Regions from separate parts of the Streptomyces sp. NPDC028298 genome, predicted to be linked through region 3. Evidence: riboswitches for the same ligand, from Rfam matches in the RefSeq annotation. Region 3 holds a riboswitch; each other region holds the start of a gene.
What was found. Region 3 has a riboswitch for cyclic di-AMP ahead of ACZ4TO_RS22745 (M23 family metallopeptidase). Riboswitches for the same ligand answer to the same signal wherever they lie in the genome.

Region 1: it holds a riboswitch for cyclic di-AMP, as region 3 does, so the genes downstream of both, ACZ4TO_RS19690 (transglycosylase SLT domain-containing protein) here and ACZ4TO_RS22745 (M23 family metallopeptidase) in region 3, are expected to answer to the same signal.
Region 2: it holds a riboswitch for cyclic di-AMP, as region 3 does, so the genes downstream of both, ACZ4TO_RS28055 (transglycosylase family protein) here and ACZ4TO_RS22745 (M23 family metallopeptidase) in region 3, are expected to answer to the same signal.

What each region holds. Positions count from the first base shown of each region.
Region 1 is NZ_JBVHTL010000004.1:152,610-162,821, forward strand. Features, by position in the region: gene ACZ4TO_RS19670 (hypothetical protein) at 1-249, opposite strand, end outside; gene recQ (DNA helicase RecQ) at 540-2,564, shown strand; gene fahA (fumarylacetoacetase) at 3,058-4,287, opposite strand; gene ACZ4TO_RS19685 (HAD family hydrolase) at 5,092-5,901, shown strand; gene ACZ4TO_RS19690 (transglycosylase SLT domain-containing protein) at 5,977-6,747, opposite strand; cyclic di-AMP (ydaO/yuaA leader) riboswitch at 6,752-6,913, opposite strand; gene ACZ4TO_RS19695 (CocE/NonD family hydrolase) at 7,428-9,425, opposite strand; gene ACZ4TO_RS19700 (polyprenyl synthetase family protein) at 9,858-10,212, shown strand, end outside.
Region 2 is NZ_JBVHTL010000006.1:549,302-559,513, forward strand. Features, by position in the region: gene ACZ4TO_RS28045 (cytochrome P450 family protein) at 1-144, shown strand, start outside; gene ACZ4TO_RS28050 (transglycosylase family protein) at 461-1,333, shown strand; cyclic di-AMP (ydaO/yuaA leader) riboswitch at 1,517-1,710, shown strand; gene ACZ4TO_RS28055 (transglycosylase family protein) at 1,715-2,410, shown strand; gene eno (phosphopyruvate hydratase) at 2,752-4,038, shown strand; gene ACZ4TO_RS28065 (FtsB family cell division protein) at 4,158-4,634, shown strand; gene ACZ4TO_RS28070 (DUF501 domain-containing protein) at 4,674-5,228, shown strand; gene ACZ4TO_RS28075 (Ppx/GppA phosphatase family protein) at 5,225-6,196, shown strand; gene ACZ4TO_RS28080 (NAD(P)/FAD-dependent oxidoreductase) at 6,778-8,166, shown strand; gene ACZ4TO_RS28085 (class I SAM-dependent methyltransferase) at 8,432-9,721, shown strand; gene ACZ4TO_RS28090 (ABC transporter permease) at 9,874-10,212, opposite strand, start outside.
Region 3 is NZ_JBVHTL010000005.1:22,473-32,684, forward strand. Features, by position in the region: gene ACZ4TO_RS22735 (PrsW family intramembrane metalloprotease) at 1-27, shown strand, start outside; gene ACZ4TO_RS22740 (aldo/keto reductase) at 207-1,151, opposite strand; gene ACZ4TO_RS22745 (M23 family metallopeptidase) at 1,302-2,339, opposite strand; cyclic di-AMP (ydaO/yuaA leader) riboswitch at 2,351-2,507, opposite strand; gene ACZ4TO_RS22750 (PP2C family protein-serine/threonine phosphatase) at 2,723-3,919, opposite strand; tRNA gene ACZ4TO_RS22755 (tRNA-Met) at 4,103-4,176, opposite strand; gene ACZ4TO_RS22760 (dihydrofolate reductase family protein) at 4,260-5,402, opposite strand; gene ACZ4TO_RS22765 (MarR family winged helix-turn-helix transcriptional regulator) at 5,483-6,010, shown strand; gene ACZ4TO_RS22770 (GTP cyclohydrolase II) at 6,150-6,794, shown strand; tRNA gene ACZ4TO_RS22775 (tRNA-Lys) at 6,888-6,960, opposite strand; gene ACZ4TO_RS22780 (amino acid permease) at 7,082-8,617, opposite strand; gene ACZ4TO_RS22785 (FG-GAP repeat domain-containing protein) at 8,676-10,212, opposite strand, start outside.

The DNA of each region.
Region 1 (10,212 bases), on a different contig from region 3:
GAAGTAGTGGTAGCCCATGCTGCCGTGCCCCGCGGGGTCCGAGGAGCACTGGCGGGGCACGTATCCGTCGGCGAGGGCGACCTTCTCGTCGAGGTACTTGACGCTGGCGAGGTATGCCTTGACCAGATCGCGCAAGGCCTTCGGGTCGATCGGGCCCTCCGCCGCCGGGGCGGGGCCGGCGGACAGGGCGAGCGACGCGGTGGCGGCTGTCACGAGGGTGATGACGGTCCTGAGGGGACGCTGGGGCATGCGAAGGCTCCTAGAGACACGAGAGAGGCGTACGGACTGCACGGGTCCGTCGGCTGCGGGCCCCCTCCTCCCGCCCGAGCAGCATGGCCCTCGGCCCCGAAGCGCCGCCATGCAAGCGGGGCCAACGGGTTGAACCCCGCCGGGGCGCGCCGTGCAGCAGGGTGAGACGGGACAGGCGCCGATACGTAGGGAAGCCGGCCCCTCGCAGCCTGTGGACAACTCTCGGACTGTCGGCGCGGACCCCTATCGTGGACGCAGTGGTCGAGGCGCGACGTACGGGGGACGGAACGATGGGCGGGACGGGTGTGATGACCGAAGCGGACGCGACGGAGACACTGGGCGGGAGCGAGGCGCTGGCCGCCCTCCATAGGGTCTTCGGGTACGACGCCTTCCGTGGCGAGCAGCAGGCGATCATCGAGCATGTGGTGGCGGGCGGTGACGCCGTCGTCCTGATGCCGACCGGCGGCGGAAAGTCCCTCTGCTACCAAATCCCCTCCCTGGTCAGACCGGGTACGGGCGTTGTGGTCTCCCCGCTCATCGCGCTCATGCAGGACCAGGTGGACGCGCTGCGGGCGCTGGGCGTGCGGGCCGGGTTCATGAACTCGACGCAGGACTTCGACGAGCGGCGCGTGGTCGAGGCGGAGTTCCTGGCCGGCGAGCTCGACCTTCTCTACCTGGCCCCCGAGCGACTGCGTCTCGACAGCACGCTGGATCTGCTGTCCCGCGGGAAGATCTCCGTTTTCGCGATCGACGAGGCGCACTGTGTCGCCCAGTGGGGCCACGACTTCCGTCCCGACTATCTGGCGCTCTCGCTGCTCGGCGAACGCTGGCCGGACGTCCCGCGCATCGCGCTGACGGCCACCGCCACCCGTGCGACGCACAAGGAGATCACTCAGCGGCTGGGCATGCCCACGGCCCGCCACTTCGAGGCGAGCTTCGACCGGCCCAACATCCAGTACCGGATCGTTCCCAAGGCGGATCCGAAGAAGCAGTTGCTGTCCTTCCTGCGCGAGGAGCACGCGGGCGACGCGGGCATCGTGTACTGCCTCTCACGCAACTCGGTCGAGAAGACCGCCGAGTTCCTCTCCCGCAACGGCATCGAGGCCGTGCCGTACCACGCGGGCCTGGACTCGGGCACCCGTGCCGCGCACCAGTCCCGCTTCCTGCGGGAGGAGGGCCTCGTGGTCGTCGCCACGATCGCCTTCGGCATGGGCATCGACAAGCCGGACGTCCGGTTCGTCGCCCACCTCGACCTGCCGAAGTCCGTCGAGGGCTACTACCAGGAGACGGGCCGCGCCGGCCGTGACGGACTGCCCTCCACGGCCTGGATGGCCTACGGCCTTCAGGACGTTGTCCAGCAGCGCAAGATGATCCAGGGATCGGAGGGCGACGAGGCGTTCAGACGCCGGGCGGCTGCCCATCTGGACGCGATGCTCGCCCTGTGCGAGACGGCCCAGTGCCGGCGGTCCCAGCTCCTCGCCTACTTCGGCCAGGACCCCGACACCCCGGCCTGCGGCAACTGCGACACCTGTCTGACGCCCCCGGAGACCTGGGACGGCACGGTCGCGGCGCAGAAGCTGCTGTCCACGGTGGTGCGCCTCCAGCGCGAGCGGGGACAGAAGTTCGGCGCCGGTCAGATCGTCGACATCCTGCTCGGGCGGAAGACCGCCAAGGTGATCCAGTTCGACCACGACCAACTGTCCGTCTTCGGCATCGGCGAGGAACTGGCCGAGTCCGAATGGCGCGGCGTCGTAAGACAGTTGCTCTCCCAGGGGCTGATCGCGGTCGAGGGCGAGTACGGCACGCTGGTGCTGACCGAGGCGAGCGGGACCGTGCTGCGGCGCGAGCGGGACGTGCCGCTGCGCAAGGAGGCGCCGAAGCCGGCCGTGTCCCGGTCGTCGGCACCCAAGGGAGACCGCAAGGCCAAGGCGGCGGCGGCCGAACTGCCCGCCGAGCTCGTGCCCGCGTTCGAGGCGCTGCGTGCCTGGCGCGGTGAGCAGGCGCGTGAGCAGGGCGTCCCGGCGTACGTCATCTTCCATGACGCCACGCTGCGGGAGATCGCCACGGTGTGGCCCACCTCCGTGAAGGACCTGGGCGGTATCAGCGGGGTGGGCGAGAAGAAGCTGGCGACGTACGGCGAGGGCGTCATCGGGGTGCTCGCCTCGCTGACCGGCGGTGCGCCCGCGGCTCCGGGGCCCGGCACCAGACCCGAGGCGGACCCGGCCCTGGCCTCGGCGGCTCCGGCGGCAGCGCCGGGACCGGACCCGGACTGGCCGGAGCTGGACCAGGAGCCGGAGCCCGAGGACTGGATGTAGCGAGCCCTAGCGGGCCCGATACCGGGGAGACGGGGGACGCGGGGAGACGCCCGGCCGGGCAATGCAGACTCCGTCAGGTGTCGCTGCCACTGCCGGGTGCCGCCGACCCTGCCGGGTGCCGCTGACTCCGCCGGGCCGCCGATCCCGGCTGGGCCGCCGCCGGGCCGCGGATCCCGGCTCGGCCCCGCCGGGCCGCCGACTCCGGCTGGGGCCCGCCGGGCTCCGTGGTCTCCACCGGCGGTGCCGGGCCGAGCCGGCCTGCGCCGGGCACGGTGGTCGGACGCGGCCGGGACGCCAGCCGGGCCGCCGACCGGGACGCCGACCGGGATGCGAGCCGGGCCGCTGGCCAGGCCGCCGGTCACCGTGACACGGACCCCGTTCCCGCCGGAGGTTCCTTCCGGGAGAGGCCTCCCGAAGCCGTCTCCCGGACGTCTCCCGGGCGTCTCCTCAGGAGGCCTCCCGGGGCCTCTCCCCAGAGCTCTCTCAGCGACCTCTACAGGGAAACAGCCGGCGTGATGCGGCCCCGGACCTCGCCGAGGCCGACGCGGGTTCCGCCCGGGCCCGGGGCCCAGGCCGTCAGGGTGACCTCGTCGCCGTCCTCGAGGAACGTTCGCTTGCCGTCGGGGAGTTCGAGGGCGTCGCGGCCGTTCCAGGTGAGTTCGAGCAGCGAGCCGCGCTCGCCCTCGGTGGGGCCGCTGACCGTTCCGGAGCCGTAGAGGTCACCGGTGCGCAGGGAGGCGCCGTTGACCGTCATGTGGGCCAGTTGCTGGGCGGCCGTCCAGTACATGGTGGAGAAGGGGGGTTCGGAGACGACGTGGCCGTTGATAGCCACGGAGATCCGGAGGTCGTAGCCGCCCGGTTCCTCGGAGGCGTCGTCGAGGTAGGGGAGGAGGGGGTGCGTGCGCTCGGGCGGGGCCACCAGGGCGTCGTCGAGGGCGTCCAGCGGGGTGATCCACGCCGACACGGACGTGGCGAAGGACTTGCCTAGGAAGGGGCCGAGCGGGACGTACTCCCAGGCCTGGACGTCGCGCGCCGACCAGTCGTTGAGCAGGCAGAGGCCGAAGACGTGGTCGCGGTAGTCGCCCAGGGGCACCGGCCGGCCCTGTTCCGAGGGAGCGCCGACCACGAAGCCGACCTCCGCCTCGATGTCCAGGCGGACCGAGGGGCCGAAGACCGGGGCGGTGTCCGCGGGGGCCTTGCGCTGGCCCGACGGGCGGACGACATCCGTGCCGGAGACCACGACCGTGCCGGAGCGGCCGTGATAGCCGATCGGCAGGTGCTTCCAGTTCGGCGTGAGGGAGTCGGCGGCGTCGGGGCGGAAGATCTGGCCGACGTTCCGGGCGTGGTTCTCGGAGGCGTAGAAGTCCACGTAGTCCGCGACGGTGAACGGGAGGTGCAGCGTCACGTCGGAGAGAGGGTGGAAATGGGGAGCGAGGGTTTCCCGGTGGGCCGGGACGGTCACCCAGGCCGTCAGCGCGCGCCGGACGTCGGACCAGGCGGTGCGGCCCGCGGCGAGCAGCGGGTCGAGGGTCGGCTGTGCGAGCAGCCCGGCGTAGGGGGAGCCGAGTGAGCGGGCCGCGGCACCGGCGTCGAGCACGTGGTCGCCGAGCCGTACGCCGACGCGTCGTTCGGAGTCGCCGGCCGGGTCGGTCAGGGAGAACACGCCGTACGGCAGGTTGTGCGGGCCGAAGGGATCGCCCTCGGGGACATCGAAGGGGGGCATCGGTAGGTGCCTCGCTTTCGGATTCGTACTCGCCATGTGAGCCATGCGTTCCACGCGTTTGATGTGGTCGGAGCACACGTTACGGGGGAGTGTCCCCACTACGGCAGGGCCTAAAGGGGTTGCAATGTCCGAATTGGCCTGGTGTGGAGCTGGCGGCTGCGAGCCGCGGTGGGCGGAAGCGGGTCGACAGGCGCCGCATCACCGGGCTTTGGACCGTGCTCGTCGCGCTCTCGTCGCGCCTTCCCCTCGCACCGCGCCCTCATCCCGCTCTCGTTGCACCCCTTCCCTTCGCGCCGCGCACTCCCCCCACCGCTCCTTTCGCCGCACTCCGCGCCTTCGTCCCGCTCGCGTGCGCTCGTGCCCCGTTCGCGCCTGACCCTGCCCGCTCTTGTCCGCCCGGCCCGCGCCCCCGCCCGCGACTGTCCGCTGCCCCGCGCTCCCGCCCGCTGGTCCGCGCCCCGTGGCGGCTGTCCGTGACGTCGAGCGGATGCCGCGCACGGTCCTGGAGTGCGTATCCATGGATGAGGAAGTTCGTCGTGCCTCTCCTCAACAGACCTGACACGTAACGGACTTGGTGACACGCGACTCTCATGCCGGTCCCAGTGGGCCTTGATGGAAGGGGTGTTGGGGAGTTGTGGGTGGTCCTGTGCGGGAAAGTGAGTGTGGGCGGAAGCGGAGCCTCGGTGATCCGAAGCGGTCGCAACGCGCTTACCACCGTGCGGTGAACGGCGTTGCTGACGGGATACCGGACGTCGTCCGGTTCAGGCCGGGCCGTTGAGTCGTTCGATCCGTATTCTTCGGATCATGGCCGCTCCGACTGCATATTCACTCATCGCCACTGACCTGGACGGAACGCTGCTGCGCGGCGACGACACACTCTCCGACCGGACACGCGCCGCGTTGGCGAAAGTGACCCGGGCAGGTGCCCGGCATCTCGTGGTCACGGGCCGACCGGCACCGCGCGTGCGACCACTTCTCGACGAACTCGGCGGCGAGGGACTGGCGGTGTGCGGTCAGGGGGCGCAGCTCTACGACGCGGGCACGGACCGCATGCTGTGGTCGGTGACCCTGGACAGGGAGTTGGCGGAGACGGCGCTCGGCAAGATCGAGGCGGAGGTCGGGCTGCTGTACGCGGCGGTCGACCAGGACGGCGTGGACGGGCTGACGCTCATCGAGCCGGGGTACGTCATGCCGCATCCGACGCTGCCGGCCGTGCGGGTGCCGCGTCGGGACGACCTCTGGGCGGAGCCGATCAGCAAGGTGTTGCTCCGTCACCCGTCTTTGTCGGACGACGAGTTGGCCTCGGCGGCACGGGGAGTGGTCGGTTCGCTGGCGACGGTCACCATGTCCGGGCCGGGCACCGTCGAACTCCAGCCATGCGGGGTGACCAAGGCGACGGGCCTCGCTCTGGCCGCGGCGCATCTCGGGCTCACGCCGGGTGCGACGCTCGCCTTCGGTGACATGCCCAACGACATCCCGATGTTCGACTGGGCGGCCCGGGGGGTGGCGATGGCCAACGCCCACCCGGAACTGAAGGCGGTGGCCGACGAGGTCACCTTGTCGAACGAGGACGACGGGATCGCGGTCGTCCTGGAGCGCCTCTTCGGCTTCTAGCGACACCGACGCACCCGCCGACGGGCCGGAGGGCGCCGTCGGCGGGTGCGGGTGAAGCGGGTGGTGCGGGGTGGATCAGTAGGCGCCGTTGACGTTGTCGATGGAGCCGTACTTGTCGGCCGCGTAGTTGCAGGCCGCGGTGATGTTGGCGACCGGGTCGTAGATGTTCGACGACGTGCCGGCGACGTGGTACGCCTGGAACGTGGGGTCGATCACCTGGAGCAGGCCCTTGGAGGGGATGCCCGCGGCGGCGTTGGAGTCCCAGTTGTTGATGGCGTTGGGGTTGCCGGAGGACTCGCGCATCACGTTGCGGTAGATGCCGTCGTAGCTGCCCGGGATGCCGGCCTTGGCCATGACGTCCAGGGATTCCTTGATCCAGCCGTCGAGGTTGTTGGTGTACGTCTTGGCGACGGCCTGGGTGACGGTGGTCGTCTTGGACTTGGCGACGGCGGCGGTCGCGTTCGCCGTGGTGCGGACGGTCGTCGACTTCAGCGTCTTCGTGCCCACGGTGAGCTTCATGCCCGGACGGATCATCGCGGGGTTGTCGCCGATGATCGCGCGGTTCGCCGCGTACAGCTTCTTCCAGCCACCGCTCTTGGGGTACTTCTTCGCCACCTTGGACAGGGTGTCGCCGGCGACCACCTTGTAGGTGACGAGCTGCACGTTGGGGACGACCGCGGTGTGGGCGGTCTTGGCCACCTGGGGGGCCTGCGCCGGGGTGGCGGCGCTGGCGCCGGTCGCGCTCACGAGGGGGAGGGCGAGGGCGATGCCACCCGTTCCGGCGGCGATCATGCCCCGGGTGATGACGTTGGTCTTCATACGGCGGTGCTTGGCTCGTACGGGCATGGCGAAATGTCCTCTCCGACGCCTGCGAGGTGAGCTGTCGGGTTCGGGCGGGAGATGCCCGGCCGCGCTCTGGGCGCGGCTTCACCCCAAGCCGTTCCGGATGTGTCCGGACCGGCGGCTTACCTGTGGTTCCCCCGCTCCTGCCGTGCGTGGGTCGATGGGTTGCCGGGCGGCGGCAGGATTCGGCGATCCGCCCGGGGTCGACCAGAACGTATGCGAGAGCACATGTCCGAAACAAGACGAGATTTGACCGCGAAGATCGCTTTGGCCTGGTTAAGGCGAGGGTAAAAAGTCCGATTGTGTCGGAATTGGATCCTCAACTTGCCTTTCGCAAACGGGTTGATCCATAAGGGGCGCCCGGCGGAGGGGTGTCTGGCCGGTGACCCAACTCACGAGACCAAAGAGCACCAAGGCTCCATGAGGGGCCAATTCGGACATTGTGCCTGCGTCGGCGGGCGCTCCCGGGACCCTCGAAAGGCGTCGAGCGGCCCCTGGCGCGGCGGGATTTGTGGCGCGGGACACAGTAGGGAGCGGCGGGGCGGCGGGCCGCGTCGGGTCGACGCGACAGGTCCCAGGTGGAGGCCGGCACGCCGGACCGGGGCGGGCGCCCGCAGTCAAGTGGACTCAATACCAACCGGGTTCGCCCCGTCGACGGCCAACTCCCGTCCCGGCGGGCCCGGTCAGCCGGCCGTGCGCGGGATCCGCTTCTCCCAGGTCCGGTGGAAGACGACCTCGTCGCCGTTCCTGCAGACGAGCTCGTCGGTCGTGATGAAGTCCTCGGCGTCGCAGGCGATGGCGGAGACCGTCTCGACGCGGGCGTCCCACGGCAGCTCGGGCCGGTGGAGCCGGATCGACCACACCGAACGGGCGCGGGCGGACAGCGGGTCCGACGTGCCGATCGTGTACGTCTCCCGGGCCTCCTCCGTGCATTCGAGGCCGTCGGGGAACACCCGGGTCCCGCCGCGCCCCGGGTCCACCTCCACGCTCCAGGTCCCGGCGGCCACGTCGCGCAGGACCAGGCGGGGCGGGCGGGGCTCGTCCAGGGGCGCCGAGACGGTCACGCCGAGGGGTTCGGCCTCCTCCGGTTCTCCGAAGGCGACCGAGGGGTCCGACTCCCTCGCCCGCACCGGGAGTTCGAGGACGCTGCCGACCGGCTCCAGGGTGAAGCCGGCCTCCGAGCCCGGCTGCGGCCAGATCCAGGGCCAGTAGGCGGAGGAGACGCCCAGCCGGATGCGGTGGCCCGCCGGGAACGCGTAGCCGATGGCGTTCAGGTCGAGGACCACGTGCTCCGTGTCGCCCGGCCGCCAGGGAACCGCCTGGTCGGGGCCCCGGCGCGCCGACAGGTTCAGGACGCCCCGGGTGACGAGCGTGGACGCCCCGTCCGGGGCCACGTCGCACAGCCGGGCGATCACCTGGCCCCGGGGCGACGCGGACGTCAGCCGCAGAGTGACCCGGGGGCGGCCCAGGACCCAGATCTCCTCCGTCACCTCGAACTCGAAGCAGGCCGACCGGGCGTCCTCCTCCCGCTGGTCCGGCGGCAGGTCGGCGTCGTCGCCCGAGGGGAAGAGCCGGCCCGCGTCGACCCCTGTGTGCTGCGGGGAGCGCACCGGCAGCGGGGCGCCCTGGAGCGCGTACGCGACCGGGGTCACCGAGGGTGAGGGCCAGGCGGGGTCGCCCACCCATCGGCCCGGGATCCGCTCGTACACGGTCGCCGGAGGGTGCGCGTCCATCACGTACGAGCGCAGAAGGGGGACGGAGAGCGCGTCCGTGTCCTCGTCCCGGAGCCAGTGGTCCCACCAGCGCAGCGTCTCCTGGAGGAAGCCGATCGCCGGTCCCGGCGGCAGGCCCCGGTCCGGGTACTGGCGGGACCAGGGGCCGATGATGCCTCGTACGCGATCCGGCGGCAGGTTCTCCACCAGGCGCAGCACCGTGTCGCGGTGCGGGTCGTGCCAGCCGCCGACCGCGAGGACCGCCGCGCGGACGGCTCCGTACTCCTCGCGGACGCCGCCCTCGCGCCAGTACGCGTCCCGGGTCTGGTGGGCCAGCCAGGTGTGCGCGCGGGGGCTGACCGCCTCCAGCCGTTTCTCCCACATGTCCCGCCACATCCCCTCGCCCACGTGCGCTGGGTCCGGCGGACGGGCGGCGAAGGCGAGCAGACGGGCCGACCGGGCGTGCGTGTCGACGGCGAGGACGGAACCTCCCGCGTGGTGTGTCTCGTTGTCATAGAGGTCGTCGGTCGAGCAGACCGTGACGACAGCCTTGAGCGGCTCGGGCGCGCGGGCCGCGACACGGAGGGAGCTGAAGCCGCCCCACGAGATCCCGAACATGCCGACCCGGCCGCTGCACCAGGGCCGGCCGGCCAGCCAGGAGACCACCTCCACCCCGTCGTCCGTCTCGGTCCGGGCCCCCTCGTCGCCCGGCACGCCCTCCGAATTGCCGTGCCCGCGCACGTCCACTCGGACGGAGGCGTAGCCGTGCCCGGCGTACCAGGGGTGGCGCTGCTGATCGCGCGGGGCCGTCCAGTCGGTCAGGCGGTACGGGACGTACTCCAGGAGCGCCGGTACGGGCTCCTCGGTCACCGGCCGCCAGATGCGGGCGTACAGACGGGTGCCGTCCGAGAGAGGGACGAGGACGTCCTCGTGAGTGGTCTCGTAGGGAAAGGACGTACGGATGCGCATGTGTGTCACCTCGGTGGACGGAACGCGTCGTGCGGCACGGCCGGAAGGGCGGGGACCGTCGGGTCCCGGCCGTACGCGGGTCGGGCACGGCTGTGGGACACGGTGGCCTCTTCCGGGTGCTTCGCCGCATGTCGTCGCAAGTCGGGTCACATCGTCTGATCATGAACATACCGCCGGTGATCGGGTGGCGCCCGTGAGCGGGGGTACCCGTCGTTGGGGCACGCAGGTGCTTCCCGTGTGCCTTCCGGGTGTACTCCCGCATACCTCCTGGCGGAGCGAAGTGGGCCGGGGGACGGTGGGCGCTCGCGGTGATCGAAACGTGACCGGATACGCTGACTTGAGTGATGGCAGCGACACATCGACAAACCGTGTCATCGACCGAATGATCGACCGAGTTCGCCATGTGATCGTCAGCAGACAGGAGAACCTCTCGTGACCGTCGTCGGGCCGTTCGGGCTGAGCGTGCGGGACCAGGCTCTCGAAGCCGATGTCCAGGCCGGATTGGCGGCTGTCGAGGAGGGTTTGCTCGAAGCCACCAAGAGCGAGGTCCCGTTCATCACGGAAGCCGCCCAGCACCTCGTGCGGGCCGGCGGGAAGCGGTTCAGGCCGCTGCTCGTGATGCTCGCCGCCCAGTTCGGCGACCCCTACGCGCCGGGTGTCGTGCCCTCGGCCGTGGTCGTCGAGCTGACGCACCTCGCCACGCTGTACCACGACGACGTGATGGACGAGGCCGAGGTCCGGCGCGGCGTGGACAGCGCCAACGTGCGCTGGGGCAACTCGCTGGCCG
Region 2 (10,212 bases), on a different contig from region 3:
GAGGGGCAGACCGCCATCGGTACGCTCCTCAGCCGCCTTCCCGACATCCAACTCGCCGGAGATTCGGCCGATTTGCGCTGGCGCGGAGGGCTCATTATGCGCGGATTGCGCACGCTTCCGGTGGAGTTCACCCCGGTCAAATAGGACGCGATCGGTGCAACGACGACCCTTCGGCGGTCGTGCCGAAGCGGTGATTCCGCATACCGGAACAAGGCCTCTGGGGCCACCGGAACATGACGCTCCGTCAAATCCGTGATCTTCACGTGATCAGTACTGCATCGACTTGTAACCAGCGTTCGAGTGCGACTACCTTCACCCATCAACAACGCGGCACCTGCGCCACTCGTTCAGCAGGAGTCGCCGTGCTCCCCGTTGTCGCTCGAAAGGCTCTCGCATGCTCTCCGGGAACGGCCGTCACCGTCGCCCTCGCCAGGCCCCGGCTCTCATCGTCGCCGCAGGGGTGACCGGATCCGCGATCGTCATCCCCCTGCTCGCCGCGGCGAGCGCGAACGCGGCCGACGGGACCACCTGGGACCGGGTGGCACAGTGCGAGAGCGGTGGCGCGTGGAGCGCCGATGAAGGCAACGGCTACTACGGCGGCCTCCAGCTCGACCAGGACAACTGGGAGGCCCACGGCGGCCTCGAGTACGCGCCGACGGCCGACCAGGCCAGCCGCTCGCAGCAGATAGCCGTCGCCGAGAAGGTGCTCGCCGACTCGGGCCTCGCGGCCTGGCCGACGTGCGGGCCGCTCTCGGGTCTCAGCAAGACCTCCGCCGGGGTCAGCGTCGACACGGGCGTGGCCGGCGACTCGTCGAGCACCGGCAACGACTCGGGTTCGTACATCTCGTCCGGTCTGGCGACGTCGCCCAGCTCGTCCCCTTCGAGTGATTCGTCCGGTTCGACCGACTCCTCCGGCACGGACGACAGCTCCGCCACGCCCAGCGCCTCGCAGAGCTCCGACGGCGCCGACGCGACGGCCGACAAGAGTGACAAATCGACCAAGTCGGGACAGAAGGAAGCCTCTTCGACCCCGTCCGCCTCGGCGAGCACCGGTACCGGGCGGCACCGCGCCGGGGACGCAGCGGAGAGCGCGGCCGGCAGCCGCACCGACGGGTCCACGGGGCGTCATGCCGCGAGCCCCGAGGCCGACGCCCCCGACACCGAGTACGTCGCAGAGGTCATCGGGAACCTCTGGACTGTTTCCGACGCCCTTGGCCTCGAAGGCGGATGGGGCGATCTGCCCACCGTGGACGCGGCGCCGGCCGACAGCGGTCCGGGCCTCGTCGTCCCTGGTCGAAGCATCGCGGACACGGCCGAAACGGTGCAGAAGTAGCGGGAGTTCGCGTCACGGTTCGCTGTGGAATGTCCTATTTGGCGCAAGTGAGAGATGGGTCTCAGAAGCCCTGATCGTCTTTGAAATTCCGGCAATCGACTGCTTACGGTCGTCACCGCTCGCCACAGCGGGCCCCGACGGTCGCAACGCCGAATCCTGCCAACGGCCGTACGGGAACAGTCGTCGCGTCATGCGCCGTCGGCAGGAGCGGGGGACCCAAGGTAAGTGCCGGGTCCGGGAGTCGAGAGACACCCGGGAACGGCTTGGGGTGAAGCCGCGTGCCGGACGTCCTGGAGACAGGACCGAGGGCATGCGGCCGGGCAACTCATTCGGCCCGAACCCGACAGCTCACCTCGCAGGCGTCGGTGAGGGGATCTCTCCATGCTGTTCTCCAGCAAGGGCAAGCACCGCCGCCCGAACAAGGCCACCCGTGTCGCCACGCTCGCCGGTGTCACCGGCGTCGCCATCGCCGCCCCGCTGATGGCGGCCGGCAACGCCTCCGCGGCCACCGCCTCCGAGTGGGACGCCGTCGCCCAGTGCGAGTCCGGCGGCAACTGGTCGATCAACACCGGCAACGGCTACTACGGCGGCCTGCAGTTCTCGTCCTCCACCTGGGCCGCGTACGGCGGCACCGCCTACGCCTCGACCGCCGACCAGGCCTCGAAGTCCCAGCAGATCACCATCGGCGAGAAGGTCCTCGCCGCGCAGGGCAAGGGCGCCTGGCCCACCTGCGGCACCGGCCTGTCGAGCACCCCGTACGGCGGCGGCTCGGCCCCGGCGGCCCCGTCCACCTCCTCCTCGGCCGGCAGCTCGCAGAGCGCCCCGGCCACCCGGACGACGGAGCAGCCCGCCTCCCGTTCCTCGGAGCGCCCCGCCCAGAAGACCGTCACCACCCCGACCGGCAAGAAGGTCAAGAAGGGCGACGGCGAGTACAAGGTCGTCAAGGGTGACACCCTCAGCTCGATCGCCGAGAAGAAGCACGTCAAGGGCGGCTGGCAGAAGCTGTTCAAGCTGAACAAGGACATCGTCGCCGACGCCGACTTCATCTACCCGGGCCAGCAGCTCCACCTGAGCTGAGCAGCGCGGCACGCCGGTCCACCGGCCGCTTTCGGCGGAGGGCGGCGGTGATTCCGGCACCGCGCCGCGACACCCGGCAGGCAACAGCCCCTCGTGGGGTCTTCGCACGCACCGGAGACCCGCCGAGGTTCCCCGTCCCCACGGGCTCCCCGCTCCGGCGCGTGTTCCCCCGCACGCGCCGGAGCGGGGTTTTTCATTTCTTTTTTTGTTCCGTTCAGGAACAATATGTAGGCTCAGTCCGCTCAAGGGGTGGTCGATCGCCGGCCGATCCCCCTGAGCCGGTTAGGCTCATCCCGCGGGACTGCTGAGCCCCGCGTACCCGCGTCACATCCCATAAGGAGATGCTCGTGCCGTCCATCGACGTCGTCGTAGCCCGGGAAATCCTGGACTCCCGAGGCAACCCCACGGTCGAGGTCGAGGTCGGCCTCGACGACGGCAGCACGGGTCGTGCCGCCGTTCCGTCCGGCGCCTCCACCGGAGCGTTCGAGGCCATCGAGCTTCGCGACGGTGACCCGAACCGCTACCAGGGCAAGGGTGTCGAGAAGGCCGTCCTCGCCGTCATCGAGCAGATCGGCCCGGAGCTCGTCGGCTACGACGCCACCGAGCAGCGCCTGATCGACCAGGCGATGTTCGACCTGGACGCCACCGACAACAAGGGCTCGCTCGGCGCCAACGCCATCCTCGGCGTCTCGCTCGCCGTCGCGCACGCCGCCTCCGAGGCGTCCGACCTGCCGCTCTTCCGCTACCTGGGCGGACCGAACGCGCACCTGCTGCCCGTTCCGATGATGAACATCCTGAACGGCGGCTCGCACGCCGACTCCAACGTGGACATCCAGGAGTTCATGATCGCCCCGATCGGCGCGGAGTCCTTCTCCGAGGCCCTGCGCTGGGGCGCCGAGGTCTACCACACCCTCAAGAAGGTGCTGAAGACCAAGGGCCTGTCCACCGGCCTCGGCGACGAGGGCGGCTTCGCCCCGAACCTGGAGTCCAACCGCGCCGCCCTCGACCTCATCCTCGAGGCCATCAAGGAGGCCGGCTACACCCCCGGCGAGCAGATCGCCCTCGCCCTCGACGTCGCCGCCTCCGAGTTCTACAAGGACGGCAAGTACCTCTTCGAGGGCAAGGAGCGCTCCGCCGCCGAGATGACCGAGTACTACGCCGAGCTCGTCGCGGCGTACCCGCTCGTCTCCATCGAGGACCCGCTGTTCGAGGACGACTGGGCCGGCTGGAAGGTCATCACCGACAAGCTGGGCGACAAGGTCCAGATCGTCGGCGACGACCTCTTCGTCACCAACCCGGAGCGCCTGGCCCGCGGCATCGAGGAGGGCTCCGCCAACGCCCTGCTCGTCAAGGTCAACCAGATCGGTTCGCTGACCGAGACGCTGGACGCCGTCGAGCTGGCCCAGCGCAACGGCTTCAAGTGCATGATGTCCCACCGTTCCGGCGAGACCGAGGACGTCACCATCGCCGACCTCGCGGTCGCCGTGAACTGCGGTCAGATCAAGACCGGCGCCCCGGCCCGCTCGGACCGTGTCGCCAAGTACAACCAGCTCCTGCGCATCGAGGAGATCCTCGACGACGCCGCGGTCTACGCCGGCCGCAGCGCCTTCCCGCGCTTCAAGGGCTGACCCCCGCGCGTCTCAGGAAGCGTCATCCGTACGTCCCCGTACCCGGTCCCGTACCGTGTGCGGGGACGTACGCACGTGACGGGCCCGTACGGCGGGCCGGTACTGGGGAGGCGGGACTCATGGCCGTGAAGGACCGGGACCGGTTCTCCACCTCGACCAGGCTGAAGCTGCTCGGCGAGCAGACGGCGGCCAGGGTCTACCGCTCCCAGACCAAGCGGCAGGCGCGCCGCTCCCGGCTCACCGGCCGGGCCGCGCTCCTCGCCATGGTCCTGTGCACCCTGATCGTCGCCCTCGCGTACCCGATGCGGCAGTACGTCTCCCAGCGGGCCCAGATCGGCGATCTGGAGCGGCAGCGGGAGCAGGCCCGGCAGCGGGTCGAGCAGCTTCGCGACCTCAAGGCGCGCTGGCAGGACGACGCGTACGCGAAGCAGCAGATCCGGCAGCGGCTGCACTACGTGATGCCGGGCGAGACCGGCTACGTCGTGATCGACCCGGACGCCGCGAAGCAGTCCCGTGCCGATCGGGGCACCGCCGACCGCCCCTGGTACACCAATGTCTGGGACGGCGTGGACAAATCCGACGCCGCCGACCGCTGACGCCCCATGAACTGACCAGAAAGACACGTGACTCACGGCATGGAAACGCCACCGCCCACCACCCCGCGCACCGAGCCCACCGACGCCGACGTCGAGGCCTTCAAGCAGCAGCTCGGCCGGCCGCCGCGCGGGCTGCGCGCGATCGTGCACCGCTGCCCCTGCGGCCAGCCGGACGTGGTGGAGACGGCGCCCCGCCTCCCCGACGGCACGCCGTTCCCGACCACGTACTACCTGACGTGCCCGCGGGCCGCGTCCGCGATCGGGACGCTGGAGGCCAACGGGGTCATGAAGGAGATGACCGAACGACTGGCCACCGACCCCGAGCTGGCCGCGGCCTACCGCGCCGCCCACGAGGACTACATCGCGCGCCGTGACGCGATCGAGGTCCTGGAGGGCTTCCCGAGCGCGGGCGGCATGCCGGACCGGGTGAAGTGCCTGCACGTTCTGGTGGCGCACTCGCTGGCCGCCGGCCCCGGCGTCAACCCGCTCGGCGACGAGGCCATCGCCATGCTGCCCGAGTGGTGGCGCAAGGGCGCCTGCGTCACCCGGGCCGGAGCGCCGGCCGGCGACGAGTCCGCCGAGGACGGCCGGTGACCCGCGTCGCCGCCGTCGACTGCGGTACGAACTCCATCCGGCTCCTGGTGGCCGACGCGGACCCGCGGACGGGCGAACTCACCGACCTGGACCGGCGGATGACCATCGTCCGGCTGGGCCAGGGCGTCGACCGCACCGGGCGGCTCGCCCCCGAGGCGCTGGAGCGGACCTTCGCCGCCTGCCACGCCTACGCCGAGGCCATCAAGGAGCACGGCGCCGAGCGGCTGCGCTTCGTCGCCACCTCCGCCTCCCGGGACGCGGAGAACCGGGACGAGTTCGTGCGCGGGGTGCTGGACATCCTCGGCGTCGAGCCGGAGGTCGTCACCGGCGACCAGGAGGCCGAGTTCTCCTTCACCGGCGCGACCAGGGAACTGGCCGGGCGCGACGACCTCGCCACGCCCTACCTGGTCGTGGACATCGGCGGCGGCTCCACGGAGTTCGTCGTCGGCGCCGACCGGGTGCGCGCGGCACGCTCCGTGGACGTCGGCTGCGTACGGATGACGGAACGTCACCTCGTGCGCGACGGCGTCGTGACCGACCCGCCCACCGCCGAGCAGGTCGCGGCGATGCGCGCCGACATCGAGGCCGCCCTCGACCTCGCCGAGGAGACGGTCCCGCTGCGCGAGGCGCGCACCCTGGTGGGGCTGGCCGGCTCGGTCACCACGATCGCGGCGATCGCGCTGGACCTCGCCGAGTACGACTCCGAGCGGATCCACCACTCCCGCGTCCCGATCGCGCGCGTCCGCGAGATCACCGAGTGGCTGCTGCGCTCCACCCACGCCGAGCGCGCGGCCGTCCCCTCCATGCACCCGGGCCGCGTGGACGTGATCGGGGCCGGCGCCCTCGTCCTGCTCTCGATCATGGAGCGGACCGGGGCCGGGGAGGTCGTGGTCAGCGAGCACGACATCCTCGACGGCATCGCCTTCAAGGTGGCGGAGGAAGCCGAAGCGGCCCGGCAGGGCGACTGACGCCATCCGTCGACGCGTCGAGAGCGGGTGTGACACGGCCCCGGGTCCCCTTCCAGGGAACCGGGGCCGTCGGCGTCCCCGGGCGGCCGGACAGGGCTCAGGAGCGCCGTGTGCGGCCGTGGCGCACGGCGTGGCACGGGTCTCCTTTGCTACTCGTCGGTAGCCTCGGCTGAGCGGGTCGGATAGCGTATGAGCGTGCCGGAGGGGGTCCTGGACGCCCTCTCGTGCGACTCCGTCGAGAAAGTTCGTGAAGTTCTTCACAAGGAAAATGGCCCTGCTGAGCGACGAACGGGCCACGAAGGGGCCACTTGGGCCCTTCCGCGGGGCCGGGCGGGTCCGGAAGCATGCTCGGTGAAGCGTTGCGACCGCGTTTCAGGACGGTGAAACACAGGTGTGGTCCGCTCGGCCGAACGGGTTGGGCCGCAGCTCACGCGGTGTTGACAACGGTACGAACCGTACGGCGGTCCACCCCTGCCGCCATGACCCCGGTCACGAGGGCGGCGGAGTGTAGCAGAGCCCCTGTCCGAGCTTGTGAAGGGGCGCACGAGCGACCCCCCTGAACCAGGTGGATACTCGATGGCATGAGCACCACGGAGCGTCCCAGGATCCTCGTAGTAGGCGGTGGGTACGTAGGCCTGTACGCAGCTCGGCGCATCCTCAAGCAGATGCGCTACGGAGAGGCGACCGTCACGGTCGTCGACCCCCGGTCGTACATGACCTACCAGCCCTTCCTCCCCGAAGCAGCCGCCGGCAGCATCTCGCCGCGGCACGTCGTCGTCCCGCTGCGGCGTGTACTTCCCAAGGCGGAGGTCCTCACCGGCCGGGTCACCACCATCGACCAGGACCGCAAGGTCGCCACGGTCGCCCCCCTCGTGGGCGAGGCGTACGAGCTGCCTTTCGACTACCTCGTCATCGCGATGGGCGCGGTCTCCCGCACCTTCCCGATCCCCGGCCTCGCCGAGCAGGGCATCGGCATGAAGGGCATCGAGGAGGCCATCGGCCTGCGCAACCACGTTCTCGAGCAGCTCGACAAGGCCGACTCCACCACGGACGAGGACGTCCGCCGCAAGGCGCTGACCTTCGTCTTCGTGGGTGGCGGCTTCGCCGGCGCCGAGACCATCGGTGAAGTCGAGGACATGGCCCGTGACGCGGCCAAGTACTACAGCAGCGTGTCCCGCGAGGACATGCGCTTCATCCTCGTCGACGCCGCGGACAAGATCCTTCCCGAGGTCGGCCCCAAGCTCGGCCAGTACGGCAAGGAGCACCTGGAGAGCCGCGGTGTGGAGATCTACCTCTCCACCTCCATGGACTCCTGCGTCGACGGCCACGTCGTGCTGAAGAACGGCCTCGAGGTCGACTCCAACACGATCGTCTGGACGGCCGGCGTCAAGCCGAACCCCGTTCTCTCCCGCTTCGGTCTGCCGCTCGGCCCGCGTGGCCACGTGGACACCCAGACCACGCTCCAGGTGCAGGGCACGGACTACATCTGGGCCGCGGGCGACAACGCCCAGGTGCCGGACGTCGCCGCCCGCAAGGCCGGTGTCGAGAACGCCTGGTGCCCGCCGAACGCGCAGCACGCGCTGCGTCAGGCCAAGATCCTCGGCGACAACGTGATCTCCGGCATGCGGGGCTTCCCGCAGAAGGAGTACGCGCACGCCAACAAGGGCGCCGTGGCCGGTCTCGGCCTGCACAAGGGCGTCGCGATGATCGTCATGGGCAAGATGAAGATCAAGCTCAAGGGCCGCCTCGCCTGGTACATGCACCGTGGCTACCACGGTCTGGCCATGCCGACCTGGAACCGCAAGATCCGCGTCTTCGCGGACTGGACGCTCGCGATGTTCCTCAAGCGCGAGGTCGTCTCCCTGGGTGCCATGGAGACTCCGCGCGAGGAGTTCTACGAGGCCGCCAAGCCGGCTCCGGCCGCCCCGGCGCCCGCCGTCAAGACCGAGGAGAAGGCCAAGGCCTCCTGACCGAGGCCTCCTGACCTCCGGTCACCGAACGCCCCGAAGGGGCCGCCCGCCATCCGTGGTGCGGGCGGCCCCTTCGGCGTTCCCCGCCCCGGGGCGGCCCGGTGCGCCCTGGGCGCCGTTCGAAGCGGCGCCGGGGCGCCACGTAAAGCATGGTGCGTACACACATTTTGCGAATCTGTGTCGTGAAGGGGGGACTGCCCGGCGAGGGGGTAGATGTTTACGTGGTGTCGGAGCGTTCGGGAGTGTTGTCTCGGAGGTGTACGCCATGCAGGACGCCGCGCCGCGGCTCAAAGGCCTTGTCGAACAGTTGCTGGGAGCCCCTCTCCCTTTGCGCGTGCGCGCCTGGGACGGTTCGGAAGCCGGTCCGCCCGCGGCGCCGGCGCTCGTCGTCCGCAACCGGCGGGCCGTGCGCCGACTGTTGTGGAAGCCGGGCGAGTTGGGACTGGCCCGCGCCTGGGTCTCCGGCGACCTGGGCATCGAGGGAGACCTGTACACCGCCCTGGACCTGCTGTCCGGGCTCGTCTGGGAGCGCGGCGAGGACGCGCGCGGGCTCGGGGCGGCGCTGCGTGATCCCGAGGTGCGCGCCGCGGTCCGCGGGCTGGTGGGGATGGCGGGACTGCCGCTGCCGCCCGCCCCGCCCCCCGAGGAGGTGCGCAGGCGCCGCCACCTGCACACCAGGCGCACCGACCGGAGCGCGATCAGCCACCACTACGACGTCGGCAACGACTTCTACGAGCTCGTCCTCGGCCCGTCCATGGTCTACTCGTGCGCCTACTGGCGGGAGGACGGCACCCTGGAGGAGGCGCAGCGCGACAAGCTCGAACTCGTCGCCCGGAAGCTGGCCCTGAAGCCCGGTCAGCGACTCCTGGACGTCGGCTGCGGCTGGGGCTCGATGGCCGTGCACGCCGCCCGGGACCACGGCGTGAGGGTGGTCGGGGTGACGCTGTCGCAGGAACAGGCCGCGTACGCCCGTAAACGGGTCGCGGAGGAGGGCCTGACGGACCGGGTCGAGATCAGGGTGCAGGACTACCGGGACGTCACCGACGGGCCCTACGACGCGATCTCCTCCATCGGGATGGCCGAACACGTCGGCGCCGAGCGCTACCTGGAGTACGCCGAGGTGCTCGGCCGCCTCCTCGCCCCCGGAGGGCGGCTGCTCAACCACCAGATCGGCCGGCGCCCGCAGCGCGACGAGTCGTCGTACACCGTGGACGCGTTCATCGACGCCTATGTGTTCCCCGACGGCGAACTCGCCCCCGTCGGGACGACCGTGGCGCTGCTGGAGCGGGCCGGGTTCGAGGTGCGTGACGTCGAGGCCCTGCGCGAGCACTACGCGCTCACCCTGCGCCGCTGGGTCGCCAATCTGGAGGCGGGCTGGTCCCGTGCCGTCCGGCTCACCGGTGTCGGCCGGGCGCGCGTCTGGCGGCTGTACATGGCGGCGAGCGCGGTCGCCTTCGAGCGCAACCAGATCGGCGTCAACCAGGTGCTGGCGGTGAAGACTCCGGGCGCGTCCGGCGCGTCCGGGATGCCGCTGCGGGCGAGAACCTGGAACTGAGGCGTCCGGAGCGCGGGCGCGCACGCGGAGGGGGTCCCGTTCCGGACGGAACAGGACCCCCTCGGTCGTCTTCCGGGTTCACCTGGCTTCCCGGGCCCGCCTGGCTCACCTGGCTTCCCGGGCCGCCGCCGCGGCCCGGGCGCCGTGCCCGGTCACTCGGACTTGATCGCCCCCAGCATGTTCAGCCGGGCCGCCCGGCGGGCCGGCCAGAGCGCCGCCAGGACTCCGACGGTGGCCGCGAGCAGGAGGAAGAGCGCCATCCGGCCCCAGGGCAGGACCAGTTCGTACGTCGACATCCTGCTGCCCAGCAACTCGCCGGCCGCCCAGCCGAAGAACACGCCGAGACCGATGCCGAGGACGCCGCCGAAGAGCGAGATGACCAGGGACTCCAGACGGACCATCCGCTTGACCCCCTTGCGGTCCAGGCCGATCGCGCGGAGCATCCCGATCTCCTGCGAGCGCTCGAAGACCGACATCGCGAGGGTGTTGAT
Region 3 (10,212 bases):
CCGGCGTACAACCCGTACGGCTCGTAGCGCGGGACGGTCACGGGGGGGGGGGGGGGGGGGGGGGGGGGGGGGGAGGGGGGGGGGGGGGAGGGGGGGGGGGAGGGGGGAGAAAAGGGAGGCGAAATGCGCTGAGGAGGGAGGGGGTATGGAGCTGGGCGGGCCCCTTTGGCCACCCCCCCCCCCCCCCCCCCCCGACGGTCCGGCTGTCAGGCCGAGGCCTGCGACAGGCGCGTCAGTTCGTCGTCCGTGAGCGCCAGGTCCGCGACGCCGAGCAGGGCGGGAAGCTGCTCCACCGTGCGGGCGGAGGCGATCGGCGCGGCGACCGTCGGCTGTGCGGCCAGCCAGGCGAGGGCGACGGTCGGGACGGCCACGTCGTGGGCGGCCGCGATCTCGTCGAGGGCGGCGAGGACCCGCGGCCCGCGTTCCGTGCCGAGATGCTTGGCCGCGCCGGCCGCCCGGGGCGAGTCGACGGTGGTGCCGGGGCGGTACTTGCCGGTGAGGAAGCCGGCCGCGAGCGCGAAGTACGGGACGGCCGCCAGCCCGGCCTGGGAGGCGACCTCCTGGAGGGCGCCCTCGTAGGTGTCGCGCGAGACCAGGTTGTAGTGGGGCTGGAGCGCGACGTACCGGGCGAGGCCCTCGCGGTCGGAGAACTCCAGGGACTCCCGAAGCCGCTCCGGGGAGATGTTGGAGGCGGCGATGTGCCGCACCTTCCCGGCCTTCACCAGCTCGTCGAGGGCGCCGATGATCTCCTCGACGGGCACTTCCGGCTTGTCGAAGTGCGTGTAGTAGAGGTCGATGTGGTCGGTGCCCAGGCGGCGCAGCGACGCGTCGGCCGCGGCCTTGATGTTGGCACCGGACAGTCCCGGGTACGCGGGGTGCTGGCTGACCTTGGTGGCGACCACGATGTCGGCGCGGTTGCCGCGGCTCTTCAGCCACTTGCCGATGACGGTCTCGGACTCGCCGCCCTCGTTGCCCTCGACCCAGGCGGAGTAGGAGTCGGCCGTGTCGAGGAAGTTGCCTCCGGCGGCGGCGTAGGCGTCGAGCACGGCGAAGGACCGGGTCTCGTCGGCCGTCCAGCCGAAGACGTTGCCCCCGAGGGAGAGCGGGAAGACCTCGAGGTCGGACGAACCGAGCTTGCGAAGGGAAGTCATGTAAGGCGACAACGCCCGTACCGGATGCGTGTATTCCACACTCACCGTTCCGGTGCGTGCCGCCGTCCGCGTCCGGACGGCCGACAGCCCTGACGCCGGGGGGGTTGACGTCAGGGCTGCCGGAGATCGGGGATCAGGGGTTATCGGGGATCAGGGGTTGAGGCCCTTGCTCTGGAGCCAGGCCATCGGGTCGATGCCGGTGGCGGCGCCGCCGGGGTGCACTTCGAGGTGCAGGTGCGGCCCGGTGACGTTGCCCGTCGCGCCCACGCGTCCGATGACGTCACCGGTGGCGACCTTCTGGCCGACGGTGACGCTGATCGACGACTGGTGGCAGAACCAGAGTTCCGTGCCGTCGTCGAGGGTGAGGATCGTGCGGTAGCCGTACGCGCCGGCCCAGCCGGCCTCGGTGATGGTGCCGCTGTGGATCGCCTTGATCAGCGTGCCGGTGGGCGCCGCGAAGTCGAGTCCGGTGTGGTAGCCGGAGGACCACATGGAGCCGGCCTCACCGAAGCGCGAGGTCAGCGTGTACGAGGAGGTCGGCAGCGAGTAGCTCTTGGCGAGCTCGGCGAGGCGCTCGGCCTCGGCCTTCTGCTTGGCCGCCTCCTCCGCCTTCTTCTTCGCGGCGGCTTCCTTGGCCTCGGCCTCGTCCTGCTGCTTGGCGGCGGCCTGTACGGCCTTCTGCGCGGCGGCGGTCTGGGCGGCCTTCTGCGTGGCGGTGTCGGCCTGGTTCTGCTGCGACTGGGCCTGCGCCATGATGCGGTCGCGCAGCGCCTCACCGGCGTCGGAGCTTCCCTGCGCCGTGTCGGCGCTGGTCAGGCCGGCGCTGGTGAGCGGAGTCGTGGAACCCTTGGGGGTGGCGCTGGATCCGCCGTCCGAGATCAGGGCCTTGGCCGACGCGGTGACCGACGACAGGTCGGGCAGTGAGATCGAGACGGGCGCCTTGCCCGGAGCTGCGCTGGCGATGCCGCCACCGCCGACGGCGGCTATGACACCGACGCCGAGAACCGTGGAGCTGCGGGCGAGTCCTCCGCCGCGCTGCTTGCCCGTGCGGTGCCGGCCGCGGACGGGAGCGAGGGAATCCTCGGTGGGGTTCCACTCCTCCCAGGGACCGTCGTCCTTGCCGTAGCCGAAGGTGTGGGCTTCGTTCGGCGCGAACGAGGTTGGCTGAGCGGGCCGGTTGGACGCCACGTGGGCGCACTCCTTTCCTTCCTTGCCGCCTACCGGGTTAGCTGACGGGTTCGGAGCAGGAAGGTCTCCTACGCGCGTACGGCCACCGTGCATCGACGGCGGAATACGCTCGATTCACCCCACGAGTTGGTTCCCCGGTTCCCTTGCGGGATTCGGCGCGTGCGCACGGAGCCGCCTCTTGTGACGGTTGTGACGACCGCGCTGCGTTATCGAACGTTAATAGACCCGGCCACCGAATTCCAAGCCGTTCCGACTGATCATTAACGCCTCTTGGCCAGGACTTTGGGGTCATGAACGATGAAAAACGGGCGAGTTGACCGCGTGCCGCTTGCACGGATTTCCCTGACGGTATGTCAGTCGTTATGCGGAGGGAGACAGTCCCGTCACTGTTCGTGACGCCGGACGGCGAGCAGCGCCAAGTCGTCCGTCAGCGGGCCGCCCGTGTGCTCGCGGGCCGCGTCGAAGAGGGCGGTCAGCAGCGCGTCGGGACCGGGAAAGACCCGTCCGGCCAGCCAGGCGGCCGGATCGAAGAACCTCCCCCGCGCGTCGCGGGCCTCGGACAGTCCGTCGGTGTGCAGGAGCAGCGTCGCCCCGCGCGGAAACCCCTCCCGCAGCGTCGGGGCGGGCAGGCTCCCCAGTTCACTCATCCCCAGGGGCAGCGCGAAGGACTCGGCGGAGAGGGTGCGGAGCGTGCCGTCGGCATGCAGCAGCAGGGGCGGCGGATGGCCGCGGTTGACGACGCGTACGACGTCCTCGCCCGGCGGGATCTCGGCGAGGACGGCGGTCGTGAAACCCTCGACCGCGTCGACGCTGTCGCGCCGGGTGCCCGCCCGCGTCAGCGCCCGCTCCAGGCGCTCCGCGACGCCCTCCAGGGCCGTCTCCCGCTCGGCCGCCTCACCGAACGCACCGACCACCGTCGCGACGGTGGCCACCGCGGTCATCCCCTTGCCGCGTACGTCCCCGACGATCAGCCGCACGCCGTACGGGGAGTCCTGTACGGCGTACAGGTCCCCGCCGATGAACGCGTCCTCCTGCGCCGCCTCGTACCGGGCCGCCACCTCGAGACCGGCGATCAGCGCCTCGGGTTCGGGCAGCACGGCGCGCTGCGCGAACTCGGCGATCTCCCGGACGGAGGCGAGCCGCTCGTCGCCGCGCCGGACGACGCTGTTGATGAGGACGGCGAGGACGGCGGCCATCGCGACGGTGACCACCTCGGTGACCGCGTCGACCTGGAGGACGATGTCGAGCACACAGTGCGTCACGAGCACCGCGCCCACGGCGAGGACGCCGGCGAGAACGGTCCCGCGCAGCGAGAAGAGGGGCGCGGCGACCAGGGGCGCGGCCGCGAACAGGGGGGTCGCGGTGAATTCCGACGGGGTGAAGTAGTCGTAGACGATCCCGGCGGCGACGAGCAGGACGGGCAGGGCCCGGACGAAGGAGCGTGTCCACACGATCCGGCGTGGGTCGGCTCCCGCCGGACCGGGCGAGGGGACGCCCCCGGGCTCGTGGGCGCCGCGGGAGGGCCGGCCGGCCCGGTCATGGAACTGTCCGGTCCGCCGCTCACCTCCTGGCTGCCCCACCCGTCCAGAAGAACCGGTGCGGGGGCGGCGGGCGACCCCTGTGGCCCGACCGGGGGAGCAAGGCTCCGCCGGCCGGAACGGAACCGGACGGGGAATTCGGCGGGACGAAGACCGAGAAAGAGAGAAGGACGAAACACCAAGGGCCGGAACTCGTGAATCCGAGTTCCGGCCCTTGGCCTTCAGTAGCGGGGACAGGATTTGAACCTGCGACCTCTGGGTTATGAGCCCAGCGAGCTACCGAGCTGCTCCACCCCGCGTCGTTAAGACCAGTGTACGCCATCCGCGGGACCCGAAGCACACCCGTTTAAACCAGCCCCTCGCGCGGCGCGGGAGGGGCTCCCTACCGGCCCGCCAGATGCCGGTTGGGGGCCTCGGCGCGGTCCGCGCACTCGGGCAGGACGACGACCTCGGCGCCCGCGGCGGCGAGGAGCCCGTTCCCGTCGGCGTCCGTGACGAAGGTGTCGGGCTCGCGCCAGGCGGTGACGACCCGCCGCACACCGGCGTCGAGGATGAGCCGGGCACAGGGGGCGGGCCGGGAGGCCCGGTGGGCGCACGGTTCCAGGCTGCTGTAGACGGTGGCGCCGGCCAGCCGGGGATCGGCCGGGTCGATCTTGGCGAGGGCGGCCTCCTCGGCGTGCACGACGGGGTCCCCGCCCTCGCGGGAGTGGCCGCGGGCCAGCTCGGTGCCGTCGGCGGCGACCACCACGGCGCCCACGCTGAACGCCGTCTTGGAGGGCGGGCACAGTTCCGCCAGCTCGCAGGCGAGCTCCAGCCATCGGCGGTCGGCGGCGGAGGCGAGCGAGCCGGTGCCGGGCGCGGTGGGGACGTACCGGATGAGGACGACGTCGCCGACGGGCCGGGTCTCCACCAGCCGCATCCGGCCCGGCGGGTACGCCCCGGTCCCGAACAGCCGCGGCGCGTCCGGCTGCCCTACGAAGAGGGGGGCGACGGCGAGCTGCAGTTCGTCGGCGAGCTGCTCGCGCACGAGCTGGGTGTGGACCTTGCCGCCCCCTTCGACCATGAGGCGGCGCACCCCCCGTACGTCGTGAAGGTGTTCCAGCAGCACCCGCCAGTCCAGTGCGGGGCCGGTCGGGACGACGTCGACGCCGACGAGCCCGTCGAGCGCGGCGGCCGCGCGCGGCGCGCCCTCGTCCGTGGTGTAGACGACCTTCGCGCCGCCCGTGTGCCAGAACTGCGCCCGCGGGTCGAGCGCTCCGGAACCGCTGACGGTGACCTTCAGCGGGTACTCGGGACGGCCGCCGGCGACCCGGGCGGCCCGCCGTTCGGCGGAGTTGACCAGGAGCCGCGGGTTGTCCGTGCGCAGCGTGCCGGCGCCCACCAGGATCGCGTCGCTGGACGCCCGCACCTCGTCGACCCGGTCGAAGTCGGCCGGTCCCGAGAGCAGCAGCCGGTCGGGGCCGGTGTCGTCCAGGAAGCCGTCGAGGGAGACGGCGGCGGACAGCAGGACGTAGGGACGGGGCATCGGGACGCTTCCTCCGGTCGCACGCGCACAGGAATCCGGGCGCAGTGGTTCAAGTTTTAAACAATACCTAGACTGGTCTCATGACGACCCGCTGGCTCTCCGCCGCAGAACAGCGCGCCTGGCGCTCGTACATCTCCGCGACCTCCCTCCTGGCGGACGCCATCGACCGCCGGTTGCAGGCGGAGGCGGGGATGCCCCACCTTTACTACTCCATCCTGTCCCGGCTGTCCGAGGCTCCGGACCGGCGGCTGCGGATGACCGACCTCGCCGAGGCCCTGAAGATCACCCGCAGCCGGCTGACGTACGCGGTGGCGCGGCTGGAGAAGGACGGCACGGTACGCCGCGAGGGCTGCCCCACCGACAAGCGCGGGCACATGGCCGTCCTCACGGACGAGGGCATGACCCTCCTGGAGCGGGTGGCACCCGCGCACGTCGAGACGGTACGGACGGCGGTCTTCGACCATCTGACCCCGGAACAGGTGGGTCAGCTGGAGGAGATCTGCGGAACCATCACCCGGGCCATCCAGAGCGGGGATCCCGGGGCCCCCGGGGAAGATCTGCCGTGGCGGCGGCGTTCCTGCTCCTCACAGGGCACGCAGGACGCGTAGGAGACACAGGACACGCGGGACACCCGACGGAGACACGAACCCCGTTGCTTGAAGTTTTAAGCAGATGTAGGGTCTGTCCCGAGGTTGTGCTTCAAATCTGAAGCAGAACCCGTACGGACCCGCCGGACGGAGAGACACCATGCGCGACCACCCCACCGCCACCGTGCGCACCCGCGTCCGCGTACCCCTGCGCTTCGGCGACGGCTACTCCGTCGACGCCGAACTCGTCACCTTCCACGGCCTCGACGACGGCAAGGAACACCTGGCCGTCGTCCTCGGCGAGCCCGGCGCGAACCCGCTGGTGCGGCTGCACTCCGAGTGCCTGACCGGCGACGTGTTCGGCTCGGCCCGCTGCGACTGCGGACCCCAGTTGCGCGAGGCGGTGGAGCAGATCGCGGACCGCGGCGGCGTCCTGCTGTACCTGCGCCAGGAGGGCCGCGGCATCGGCCTCTACAACAAGCTCGACGCGTACGCCCTCCAGGACCAGGGCCTCGACACCTACGCCGCCAACGCGGCCCTCGGCCTGCCCGAGGACGACCGCGACTACACGGCGGCCGCCCAGATGCTCCGGGCCCTCGGCATCGGCTCCCTCGACCTGCTGTCCAACAACCCGGACAAGGCCGAACAGCTCCGCGATCTGGGCATCACGGTCTCCCACCGCGTCCCCACGGGCGTCTTCACCACCGCCCACAACGTCCGCTACCTGCGCGCCAAGGTCCTCCAGACCCAGCACACCCTGCCGCTGCCGGAACTCACGGAGCGCGCGGGGCTCTCCGCCGGCTGACACCCCGGGACTCGGCTCCGGGAGCCGTCCGGCACCTCGCGAGACGAAGCGAGCCCCCGGCTCAGATCACCTCTGAACCGGGGGCTCTTTCCGTAGACCCTGTGGGACTCGAACCCACAACCAATGGATTAAAAGTCCACTGCTCTGCCAATTGAGCTAAGGGTCCCCGCACCGGAAAGCACCGGCACGACGCACCGGCCCGCGCCGATGCATCCCCGAGCATAGCGGGACGTGGCCGGGACTCCGATCGGGTATCGGTGACCCGGCCACGCCGGAGGCCCGCAAGGTCAGGGATCGACCGGTTCGGGTGCACCCTTGCGGGCGGCCTCACGGGCGATCGTGCGCTGGTGCTCGGGGTTGAGGAACCAGTGACGGGCCGAGGCCAGCCACCAGGCCGCGGCGAAGCCCAGGACGACGAGCACGGCGACTGGGGCGTAGTTGAAGGTCTCCCAGGTGACCGGGGAGACCTGGGGCAGCATGAACAGGACCGTGATGACGGCCACCCAGCCGACCGCGACCACTCCCACCGGCCGGGACCAGCGGCCCAGATGCCAGGGCCCGCGCTCGAAGGCGTCCCCCTTGCGCACCCGCAGCAGCGTCGGGATGACGTACGCGACGTAGAGGCCGATCACCGCGATCGACGTCACGGCCGCGTAGGCCGCGTAGTTGATCAGGTACGGCAGGCCGAGCAGGAGGGCGCCTCCCGCGGCCAGCCACACCGCCGCCACAGGCGTCCGCGTGCGCGGGTGCACCGTGTGCCACACCGAGGAGAACGGCAGCGCGCCGTCCCGCGAAAAGGCGTAGATCATACGGCTGTTGGCCGTCACGGACGCCATGCCGCAGAAGAGCTGCGCGCCGATCACGACGAGCAGCAGGAGCTTGCCGGCCGTCGCGCCCAGCGCGTCCAGCAGGATCTGCGCCGGCGGCGCGCCGGTCGCCGAGCCCAGCTCCTTGTCGTAGGACTGGATGGCGAAGGTGAAGCCGAGGAGCAGGACGAAGCCGGCGATCCACGAGGTCCAGATGGAGCGCACGATGCCCTTCGGCCCGGCCGTGGAGGCGTCGTGGGTCTCCTCCGTCATATGGGCGGAGGCGTCGTACCCGGTGAACGTGTACTGGGCCATGAGCAGTCCGATCAGGACGACGTAGACCCCGCTGCCCCAGCCGGTGTTGTTGACGAACTTCGTGAACACGAAGTCCGCCGACTGGTGGTGGTCCGGCGCGAAGGTCAGCGCGCCCACGATGACGGCGACGCCGACGACGTGCCACCACACGCTGATGCTGTTGAGCAGGGCGACGATCCCCACGCCGAAGGTGTTGAGGAGACCGTGCAGGATCAGGATCGCGGTGAACAGCAGGATCGTGCGGCCCGGCGTCACCTCGAAGTCGAACTGGAGGTTCAGGTAGGCGCCGAGGAACAGCGCCGCGCCGAAGTCGATGCCGGCGGTCACCGCGACCTGGCCGAGGACGTTGAACCAGCCCGTGAACCACGCCCAGGCGGCCCTGCTGCGTTCCGGGGCGAGCCGGTGGGCCCAGAAGTACAGCCCGGCGGACGTCGGATAGGCCGAACAGATCTCGGCCATGGCGAGCCCGACGAACAGGGTCATCAGCCCGACCGCGACCCAGCCCCAGGTGATGACGGCGGGACCGCCGGTGTTCATGCCGAACTGATACAGCGTCAGGCAGCCCGACAGGACCGAGATGATCGTGAAGGAAACCGCGTAGTTGGAGAACGCCGACATGCGGCGAGCGAGAACCTGCGTGTAGCCGAGCTGGGCCAGCCGCTCTTCGTCCGACAGCCCAGTCGCTCTGGCGTCATCTGTCATGCACCCAGCGATTCCCTCGCCGGGTGCACGACATGCGCTGCGCCGATGGGAAATGTGGCTAGAAAAGGCCCTTGTAGCCCTGCCAGCCGCCGACGATCTTCACGCGCGGGCCGAACGAGCCGGTTCCCGTACCGGCGTTGCGGTAGACGTTCCCCGAGCTGTCGCGCTCGACCAGGTCGTTCTTCCCGTCTCCGGTGATGTCGCCGACCCCCACGATCGCGTTGTAGGAGCCGCCCCAGCCGGAGAAGACCTTCACCCGGTCCTTCAGCAGACCGGTCCCGGTGCCGGCGTAGCGGTACAGCGTGCCCGCCTTGTCCCGTGCCAGGACGTCGCCGATCCCGTCGCCGTTCAGGTCCCCCGCGCCGACGATCTTCGTGTATCCCGTCCACGCCGTACGGATCTTCTTGCCCGCGGCCAGAGTTCCGTCGCTCTTCGCGGCGAACAGATGGATGTCGGCGGTCGAGGCCTTCCGCGCGAGCAGGTCCGGACGCCCGTCACCGGTCAGGTCGCCGGGCGAGGTCAGGACGTCGTACGCGTTCCAGCCGGTGCCGAGCGCCTTGTACGCGGTCGACGGGGTCGGCGCCGTGCCGCACGCGGGCCGGTATCCGCGCAGGGACCCGTCGCTCATCCGCACCAGGACGTCGTTGCAGCGGTCGCCGTTCAGATCGCCGAACGGCACCGCGACCGTCTTGGTGGACCAGCCGGTTCCGGTGACCTTCCCGGCGAACGCGCCCTTCCCGTCGCCCTGCTGGAAGGTCAGTCCGCCCGAGGAGTTGAGGGTGAGCAGGTCGCCGGTGCCGTCCGGGTCCCCCTCGGACCCGACGTGGTCGTGGCGCACCGGGCTGCCGCCCTTCAGCCGGACCGTGCCGCGCACCTGGAGCGGGGCGCCGACGCCGTCCGCGGGGGTGACGGTGACGGTCCAGTCGTAGGAGCCGTCCGGAGCGAAGGCGTCGCCGGGGAGCGCCGGGTCGTCGCCGAACCAGCCGACGTTCACTTCACCGCGCGCGGGACCGTCGTCGCGGTTGTCCTGGTAGGTCTTGCCGGTGGCGCGGTTGCGCGCGGTCACCGTCCAGTTCGCGGCCGGCTTCGACAGCAGCAGGGTGGTCAGGGTGTCCGGGACGGTGTCGATCGTGTGCGGGCGGACGGACGGCACGTTCTCGGCGGGCGCCAGCAGCCGCAGCGGCTGCTGGGCCACCCCGGACGGTACGAGGTGCACGCGCTCCTGGTCGTCCACGTAGGCGGCGTTCGCGCCGGACTCGTCGACCGTCCAGCGCACGTCCCGCTGCGAGACCCCGGTGTCGGGCAGGTCGCCGATCACCCGGCTCTCGGCGCTGCCGCCCGCGACCGTCGTGAGCGTCAGCTTCCCGGCCGCCTTGTCGTGGGTGACGACGTATCCGTCGCCGAGCTTCGCCTCGCCGGCGGGCACGGCGACGGACTTCTTCGCCGTGCGGTCGAAGACACCGGCCCTGCCGTCACAGGTCCAGTAGATCCAGCGGCCCAGGGCCTGCAGTTCGGTGGGGGCGCAGCCCGCGTCGGTGGTGAGGGTCTCGACGGTCTTCTTCGCGGTGAGGTCGTACGCGGTGAGGGTGCCGGGC